3 regions of the Clostridium sp. AWRP genome follow, and region 2 is predicted to be linked to each of the others. Evidence: predicted binding sites of a transcription regulator. Region 2 holds the regulator's gene; each other region holds the start of a gene.
What was found. Region 2 encodes LexA, which represses DNA repair genes until DNA is damaged. Its sites were predicted from a motif close to CNAACANNTGTTNG; they were not measured.
Positions count from the first base shown of each region.

Region 1 (3,292 bases), 870 kb from region 2:
CACTGCTTATTTGAGAATTGCAGAAGGATGTGACAATCATTGTACCTATTGTATAATTCCTAAAATTAGGGGAAAGTATAGAAGTAGAACCATTGAAAACATAATAAATGAATGTAATGATTTAGCTAATCAAGGTGTTAAGGAAATAATACTTATTGCACAGGACACTACAAGATATGGAATAGACATATATGGTAAAAAAATGCTTCCTGAACTAATTCAAAAAATATCTAAAATTAATGGAATAGAGTGGATAAGGCTTTTATATTGCTATCCTGAGGAATTAACGGATGAAATTATAAATGAAATTTCAGTAAATGAGAAGGTATGTAAGTATATAGATATACCTATTCAACATATAAGTGATTCTATACTGAAGCTTATGGGAAGAAGAGGAAGAAAATTAGACATAATAGAAAATATACATAAGCTTAGAGTTAGAGCAAAGGGTATTGCAATTAGGACTACAATAATAGTTGGCTTTCCTGGAGAGACAGAAGAAAATTTTGAAGAACTAAAGGACTTTGTAAGCACTATGAAATTTGATAACTTAGGTGTATTTAAGTATTCCAGAGAGGAAGGAACTGCAGCTGCAGAAATGAAAGATCAGGTTCCTGAGGATATTAAATCTGCAAGGGAAGGAGAACTTATGGTACTTCAAAAGAAGGTAATGAGTTCTATAAATAAAAGTAAAGTTGGGAGAACTTACAAAGTAATTGTAGAGGGAAAAAAGGGAGAACTGTGGTATGGAAGAAGTTATGAAATGGCTCCAGATATAGACGGAGTTATATATATAAAGTGTAAAAAAACTTTAAAAATAGGTACTATGGTTAATGTGAAAATTACTCATAGCCTTGAATATGATTTGGTAGGAGTTGTATGAAATGAATCTAGCAAACAAGCTTACGATGCTTAGAATGATATTGATTCCGTTTTTTTTAATATTTATAACGGTAAAGAATATGCCCTATGGTAAACTTATTGCAATAGCTATTTTTATATTAGCATCTATTACAGATAAATTAGATGGGTATATAGCTAGAAGTAGAAACCAAATAACAAATTTTGGGAAATTTATGGATCCCCTAGCGGATAAGCTTTTGGTTACTACTGCACTTATATGTCTTGTAGAGTATCATATAATACCATCTTGGGTTGCGGTAATAATAGTAGCTAGAGAATTTGCAGTTACAGGACTGAGAACAATTGCGGCAGCAGAAGGAATGGTAATAGCTGCAAGTCCTTGGGGAAAAGCTAAAACTGCAACACAAATAATTGCTATAATTCTTGCTCTTTTAAATTTAACTTATAATCATGTATCATTAAGTTTACTTAGAGGATTTTTAAGCCGTCCTCACAAAGTTTTAAATTTAGTTACAGATATTGCTATGGGTATAGCTATAATAATGACTTTAATTTCAGGTATAGATTACTTTCTAAAAAATAAAGAAGTTATAAGGACAGACAGATAATTAAATCATATTGATTAAAATGTTTTTAAGTGTTTATAATTAAAGCTAAATACAGAATTATGAAAAAAACTGTTGACTGTATAGTGTGAATAGTATATAATTTATATAGAACATGCGTTCGTATTAGAGAGGAAGTGAACTTCTTGGCAAATTTAAGTAATGAAAAATTGCAGGCTATAGAATCAGCTATGGGACAAATAGAAAAACAATTTGGGAAAGGTGCCATAATGAAACTAGGAGAACACAGTGTATTAAATGTGGATGCCATTTCAACAGGTTGCCTTGACTTAGATATAGCATTAGGTATAGGTGGTGTTCCAAGAGGAAGGGTAATAGAAATATTTGGCCCTGAATCTTCAGGTAAAACTACGGTGGCACTTCATATAATTGCAGAAGCTCAGAAAAATGGAGGTGCTGCAGCTTTTATAGATGCAGAGCATGCATTAGATCCTTCATATGCCCAAAATCTAGGAGTAGATATAAATAATCTTATTGTATCCCAACCAGATACTGGAGAGCAGGCTATGGAGATAACAGAAGCACTTGTGAGATCCAATGCTATAGATGTTTTGGTAGTGGATTCAGTAGCAGCACTTGTGCCAAAGGCTGAAATAGAAGGAGAAATGGGAGACTCACATGTGGGACTTCAAGCTAGGCTTATGTCTCAAGCTCTTAGAAAACTTACATCTTCTATAAATAAATCAAAGTGTGTAACAGTATTTATAAATCAATTAAGAGAAAAAGTAGGAGTTATGTTCGGTAATCCAGAGGTTACGCCTGGCGGAAGAGCTTTAAAGTTTTATTCTTCAGTTAGAATGGATGTAAGAAGAATAGATTCTATAAAGCAAGGAGATACCATAGTAGGTAATAGAACAAGAGTAAAGGTTATTAAAAATAAAGTAGCTCCACCTTTTAAACAGGCAGAGTTTGATATAATGTACAATCAGGGTATTTCAAGAGAAGGAAATGTGTTGGATGTAGGGGTTAGAGAAGAATTGGTACAGAAAAGTGGTGCATGGTTTTCCTATAAAGAAACGCGGCTTGGACAAGGCAGGGAAAATGCAAAACAATTTTTGAAAGAAAATAATGATATATTAGTTGAGATAGAAAGCAAGATAAGGGAAAAATATAAATTACCTTCTTTAAAAAAGAATTCTCTTGAAGGCAAAGATAAAAACAATGTTAATAGTAAAACTGATTCAAAAAAAGATAATTTAAAACATTCTGATAAATAGCTTATAAAAGGGAGTAATTTACTCCCTTTTATAAGTAAAAATAAGTTCCAAATTTTGTTTAAGAGAATAAAATGCATATAACTTGACAATAATTAAAATATAATATAAAATTAAGACAAATTCTGGTTTATCATGTATTTAGGAATTACCAATTGAATAAATATGGCACCTTTTCTATGCTTGCATATTTAACTGAATTATAGATTTACATAATAAGAGCAAAGGAGGTGTTCATGTGAATTCCATAATAATATATGAGGTTATTGCTGGTATACTAGTAGCAGCTGCCTTGATAGTTCAATTCAATATGATCAAAAAGAAAGCAGTTGTTATAAAATCACAGGCTTTAGAAGAGTCTAATAGATTGAAGGAAGAGGCAAAAAAACAAGCTGAAACTCAAAAAAAAGAGGCTATACTAGAAGCTAAAGAGGAAATTCATAAATTAAGAAATGATTTTGATAAAGAGTCTAGAGATAGAAGAAATGAAAATCAAAGACTTGAAAGAAGGTTAATCCAGAGAGAAGAGTTATTAGATAAGAAAAGTGATGCTCTTGAAAAGAGAGATAGTGGCCTAGATAAAAAACA
Region 1 is NZ_CP029758.2:1,438,525-1,441,816, forward strand. It holds gene rimO (30S ribosomal protein S12 methylthiotransferase RimO) at 1-883, shown strand, start outside; gene pgsA (CDP-diacylglycerol--glycerol-3-phosphate 3-phosphatidyltransferase) at 885-1,472, shown strand; gene recA (recombinase RecA) at 1,616-2,707, shown strand; gene rny (ribonuclease Y) at 2,943-3,292, shown strand, end outside.
Region 1: recA (recombinase RecA) is a predicted target of LexA. The motif match lies at 1,580-1,593, and genes of this name have one in related genera.

Region 2 (3,292 bases):
TCAAAAAACACACAGGACGGATATCAAGTTGATTTGACCATGTTTTTTAGATTTTTAAAAATATATAGAGGAATTGTTAAAGAAAATTGTGAATTTGAAAATATAGATATAAGTGATATAAATACGGATTTTATACGCAAAATAACTTTAACTGATTTATATGCATTTATATCCTTTACCGAAAATTATAGGAATAATGGAAATTATGCCAGAGCTAGAAAAGTAGCCTGCTTAAAATCATTTTTTAAATACCTTTTTAGCAAAGCTAAACTAATAGATGCAAATCCAGCTTTAGAACTGGAATCTCCTAAAATAGATAAGAGGAACCCTATTTATTTAAGCTTAAAGGAAAGCAAAATCCTTTTAAACTCTATAGATGGAAAATTCAAAGAAAGAGATTATTGTATCATAACCTTTTTCTTAAACTGTGGAATGAGACTTTCAGAACTCTGCAGCATAAATATATCAAAGATTAAGGAAGATACATTAACCGTAGTTGGAAAAGGAAATAAGGAAAGAACCATATATTTAAACAAAGCCTGCTTGACGGCTTTAAATAATTATCTTGAAATTAGAAATAAGGATTATTATAAAATAAAAGATAAAGATGCCCTTTTTCTAAGTAAAAATCACACCAGGATAAATAAAAGATCTGTGGAAATGATGCTCAAGAAATATTTAAAAAATGCAGGACTTGATAGTAACAAATATACGCCACATAAATTGAGACACACGGCTGCAACTCTTATGTATAAATACGGAAATGTAGATATTAGAAGCCTCCAAAAAATATTGGGGCACGAAAATGTATCTACTACTCAGATTTATACTCATGTAGATGATGAACAACTGAGAGAAGCAGTGAATTCAAATCCTTTAAGTGATGAAGAAGAATGAAAAAATATACGTCTGTTCCCTATTTTCTTAAAGAACAGACGTATCCCCCCTACTTCTTTTTCTTTTTAATTTTTATAAGTCCAGGATAATCTTCGTAAGTTATGTTTTTGCATTTTTCGCTATCTTCTAAAATTTCTTTTAATCCATCTATGTCATCGATAAATTGTACATTGATTTCGTCATCTTTTAGATCTACTTGTAAATTTTCATCATCATCTAATTGAGAATGAGAGTCATCATTATTTCCTGTGATGTTTTCTAAATCTTCCTCCTGATATTCCTTTATTTCATCTTTATCATCTATAATTTGGTCAATTTTTATGGCCTTCATATCATACCCTTCCATTTCAAGGCATTTGCCGCAGTTGTCACACTTTTTGTTTGAATCTAAATCGCAGACTTCACATTCACCGCAATTATTGCAGGGCTTTTTTTTATCAAATATGCAGTATTCTCTATTCATACATAGTACTCCTTTAAATTTTATATTAATATGTATATTAATAAAATCAGTATAGAACATAAGTTTGATATTTGTCAACTTATATGATATAATTCACATAAGTAAATTAGAGGGGTGTTTTTAATGACAGAACACAATCGAGATAGACAGTTTCAAATATATGAATTTATTAAGGCTCAAATTAGGGAGAAAGGATATCCCCCTTCTGTTAGAGAAATATGTGCAGGTGTAGGCTTAAAATCTACTTCTACTGTTCATAGTCATCTAGAAAAATTAGAGAAAAAAGGATTTATAAAAAGGGATGCCTCAAAATCTAGAACTATAGAAATTGTTGAAAAATCAATTTCTAAAAGCACTAAAAAAGAACTAATAGATATACCTATTGTAGGGACTATAACAGCAGGAATGCCTATTTTGGCAGTAGAAAATATAGAAGATGTATTTCCCCTTCCAATAGAGTATGTAAAAAATAAAAATCAGTTATTTATACTCAAAGTAAAGGGAGAAAGTATGGTAGATGCTGGTATATTGGATGGAGATATGTCTATAATAGAGCAGACTAATTTTGCAGAAAATGGAGATATAGTAGCAGCTTTAATTGACAATGAAGCTACTTTGAAGAGGTTTTTTAAAGAAAAGGATCATATAAGATTGCAGCCTGAAAATGAAAGTATGTCTCCTATTATAGTGGATGACTGTAAAATAATCGGTAAATTGGTAGGAATATATAGAAGGTACTAGATATTTACGTAAATATATAAAGAGATAAAGTACAGGTGTAAATATGCAAAAAGTTATTTTTCTTGTAGATATGAATGCTTTTTTCATAAGTTGTGAGGCAACACGTCATCCTGAAATTATAAATAAACCTGCTGCAGTAGCCGGAGATCCTAAAAATCGGGCAGGTATTATTTTAACTGCAAATTATGAAGCACGAAAATTTGGAGTTAAAACAACTATGCTTCTACATCAAGCTTTAAAGTTCTGCCCAAATATGGCTGTTATTCCTCCAGATCATCAATTTTATAAGCAAAAATCCAGAGAAGTCATGAGTATACTTTCACAGTATACTCCTTCTATTGAGCAGAATAGTATTGATGAAGCCTGGCTTGATATGACAGGCTGCGAAGGAATCTTTGGGAAGCCATTTGAGTCAGCTAAAAGAATTATGAAACACATTAACCATGAGCTAGATTTGAAATGCTCTATAGGTATATCTCAAAATAAGTTTTTATCAAAAATGGCTTCTGAAATGATGAAACCTTCAGGCATTACAGAACTTTGGAGACAGGATATTAAAATAAAACTATGGCCACTCCCTATTGAATCTATGTATGGAGTTGGTAGGCAAACTGCACAAAAGCTTCAAAGAATGGGAATTAAGACTATTGGCGATCTTGCACTTTTTAATAGACGATACCTTATAAAAAAGCTTGGCAAAATAGGCACTGAGATTCACCAACTTGCAAATGGTATAGACACCTCTTCCGTAAGGCCACATTTAAAAAAAGATATAAAATCAATTAGCAAATCCACCACTCTAGGTGAAGATATTTCAGATATGGAACGTGCTAAAATTATTTTGATGAAACTTTCCGATGAAGTTGGAATGACTGCACGTAAATACGGAAAAAAAGGCCATACAGTACAAATTAGCATCAAGTATTCTAATTTTCAAACTATTACTCGGCAAACAACAGTACCTGCAACTTATCTAGTTAAAGAAATTTATTCTACTGGAGTTAAGCTTCTTGAAAAGAACTGGAACCCACAATTGCCAATACGATTATTAGGGATAAGTCTTAGTGGATTTAGTGAAGATACTAGTGCACAGCAGATATCAATTTTTAATATGAAAGAAATTGAACGTAAAGAAAGATGTATAAGAGATGTGGATAAAATTGACAGAATAGAAAATACCATTGATAGTAT
Region 2 is NZ_CP029758.2:2,311,046-2,314,337, forward strand. It holds gene DMR38_RS10725 (tyrosine recombinase XerC) at 1-897, shown strand, start outside; gene DMR38_RS10730 (hypothetical protein) at 947-1,360, opposite strand; gene lexA (transcriptional repressor LexA) at 1,484-2,101, shown strand; gene dinB (DNA polymerase IV) at 2,145-3,292, shown strand, end outside.

Region 3 (3,292 bases), 1.0 Mb from region 2:
AGGGATAGTTAAATTATCCATATTATCAAAGAAACTTAATTGTTTTCCCTTATCTATTGAATTTAAATCAATTTCAGGAGAAAGAGCCTTCTTAATTCGCATATCATCAAATCTCACATTTCCATAATATCTGCCTTTGCAAGTAATAAAATATTGTGCTCTTTTAATGACTATGCCAAGTTTTTTTAGATCAAAAAAGTCCAGTGAACCAATTCTGCGAGCACTTATTATCTTATGTGCACCACGTATTCCAATTCCAGGAACCCTTATAAGAATGTTATAAGGAGCCTTATTTATTTCAATAGGAAATAGATGAATATTATTTAAGGCATAGGTCGTTTTAGGATCAAAGTTGATATCAAAGTTAGGATTTTTTTCATTTAATAATTCTTCTGCTTTAAATCCATAAACCCTCAGCAGCCAATCACCTTGGTACAGCCTGTGCTCTCTTAAAGTAGGTGGAGTTTTAATATCTGGAAGATTGGGAGTACTATTAACAGGAACATATGCGGAATAGTAAATTCTTTTTAGATCAAACTTGTTATATAAGTTTTCTGTTAAGTTTAGTATATTTAAATCATTTTCTTTTGTAGCCCCAACAATAAGTTGGGTGCTTTGTCCTCCAGGAACAAATACAGGTGAATTTTTATATTTTCTACGGTCATACTTATTTGCAACAATATTATTTTTAATATCACCCATAGGTTTAAAAATATCATGCTTATTTTTTTCAGGTGCCAATAGTTTAAGTGATTTTGCTGATGGCAGTTCTATATTTACACTCATTCTGTCTACAAGGGAACCAGCCTTTTTTATAAGGTCTTTGTCAGCCCCGGGAATTGCTTTCATATGAATGTAACCTCTGAAGTTATAGTCATTTCTTAGTTTATAAGCAACAGTTGTAAGCAGTTCCATTGTAAAGTCGGCATTTTTCACAATTGATGAACTTAAGAATAAACCTTCTATATAATTACGTCTGTAAAAATTCATGGTCAGATTTACAATTTCATCGCAAGTAAAAAAAGCTCTTTCAATATCATTGGATTTTCTATTGATACAGTACGAGCAATCGTATATGCAGCAATTTGTTAAAAGTATCTTGAGCAGGGATATACACCGTCCATCTGGAGTAAAACTGTGGCATATACCGCTTATATCTGCTGAACCAAGACTGCCTTTTTTTGAATGCCTATTTGAGCCGGAAGATGAACAAGATACATCATATTTGGCTGCAGAAGATAAAATTCTTAACTTTTCACCTATTTCCATACTTCATCACCAATCTTTGTATTTCTATGAATTAATTATAACTCATTTTTTATAAAAGAACAAGTGTTCGCAAACTGAAATTAGACTAGAAAAATGTATATGTAATGAATTTGTAATACTAGGATATTTAGCATCAAGTTGTAGTTAGGTGGAAGGTATAAAAACGTTTTATCTTGGGTATATTACGTCTGTAAATAAAGGGAGGTATTATTTATGCATATTCCAGACAATTATTTGAGCCCATCAACATGTGTTATTATGGGGGCTGTTATGCTGCCCATATGGGGAAGAGCGGTAAAAAAAGTAAAAAAGGAAGTAAGCAAGAGAAAGGTGCCTTTAATGGGAATAGCAGCAGCATTTTCCTTTCTAATTATGATGTTTAATATACCATTACCAGGAGGTACAACTGGTCATGCTGTGGGAGGTACATTAGTAGCAATTCTTTTAGGACCGGAAGCCGCATGTATTTCAGTTTCAACGGCTCTTTTAATACAAGCATTATTATTCGGTGATGGAGGTATTTTATCCTTCGGTGCAAACTGTTTCAACATAGCATTTATTTTGCCTTTTACCGGATACTATATATATGTATTTCTTAATAAAAGATTAAAAAGTGAAAAAAAAAGCTACATATCTGCCTTTATAAGTTCTTATATTGGAATCAACATTGCAGCTTTTTGTACAGCAATTGAATTTGGTATTCAACCTTTACTGTTTAAAGATGCTGTGGGTATGCCATTGTATAGTCCCTATCCTTTATCAATATCTATTCCAGCAATGATAATTCCTCATATTTTAGTAGCAGGAGTATTGGAAGGAGTAATTACTGCAGGAGTTTATGCTTATGTTAAAAAGGTTTCACCAGATGTTATTTATGAAGGTTCTGCTAAAAAAGCAAAACCTATTTATGGCTTAATAATTGCACTTATTGTATTTACACCCCTTGGACTTTTAGCTAAAGGAACTGCATGGGGTGAATGGGGAACAGATGAAATAAAAAATGTTGTAGGTTTTGTTCCAAAAGCAATGAAAGAAGGATTTAATTTTAATGCGATAATGCCAGAATATTCAGTTAATGGAATTCCTGAAAGTATAGGATATATTTTATCTGCAATAGCAGGAGTTGCACTATTGATTATTTTGTTTAAACTCATAAGTTTAAACAAAAAGTCCTCAGACAACAGCTAGAATATGGGTACAGTGGACATAGGTGTAAAAACTGGCTACGTGGTGGAATTAATACCCATTATGTGGCCAGCTCTTATTTCATTGGGATTGAAACAGTCATATCTATCTTATTTAATAAAAAAATGTATATATTAGAACTTAAAAGGTGGAATGGTGAGGAGTATCATCAAAAGGGTTTAGTACAATTAGGAGAATACTTAGAGCAATATGGACTTGATGAAGGGTATCTTTTAATATTTGATTTTAGAAAATTAAGTAATGAATTAGGAAAGCTGAAAGAAGCGGCTGTAACTATAGGGGACAGAAAAAAGAGTATAGTGGAAGTCTATTGTTAATGTAAGGTGAGATAAAAGGGCATCTAGTTATTGAGGTAACTAGGTCCTTTTTATAGTTTAGGAAGGTGTTAAAATGCTAGAAAGAGCTATAACTACAAATGTACCATTACACCAACAAATGAATCCTGATCCATTTGTTATCATATATGCATAAGCCATAACAGTGCTTTACTAAATCTTTTGGAAATTTCAGTAAAATGGCCGCCATTATTCCATTCCAGTGTTATGTTTTGTGTAGATACAAGTTGTTTTGACAATATAGAAAAGGTCTTTTTAGTGCAATCTCCAACTTTGGCCATGCGCTGATTTCGACTGCGTTCTTCACTTTTGCCAAGAGAGAGGTATATTTTTGCAGCAGTATTTATAGGAGAATTGGAACTCATGAATTCAATCCACCCATCATACCATAATGAACCAGATAAGCTTCCTACTTTTCCAAAGGTTTCAGATAGGTAAAGGCTGTATAAAGTTGCAAGCCCACCTAGGGAATATCCAATCAG
Region 3 is NZ_CP029758.2:3,349,907-3,353,198, reverse strand. It holds gene DMR38_RS15415 (putative DNA modification/repair radical SAM protein) at 1-1,269, opposite strand, end outside; gene cbiM (cobalt transporter CbiM) at 1,483-2,457, shown strand; partial or broken gene DMR38_RS15405 (AAA family ATPase) at 2,568-2,792, shown strand; gene DMR38_RS15400 (alpha/beta hydrolase-fold protein) at 2,933-3,292, opposite strand, start outside.
Region 3: DMR38_RS15415 (putative DNA modification/repair radical SAM protein) is a predicted target of LexA. The motif match lies at 1,326-1,339, and genes of this name have one in related genera.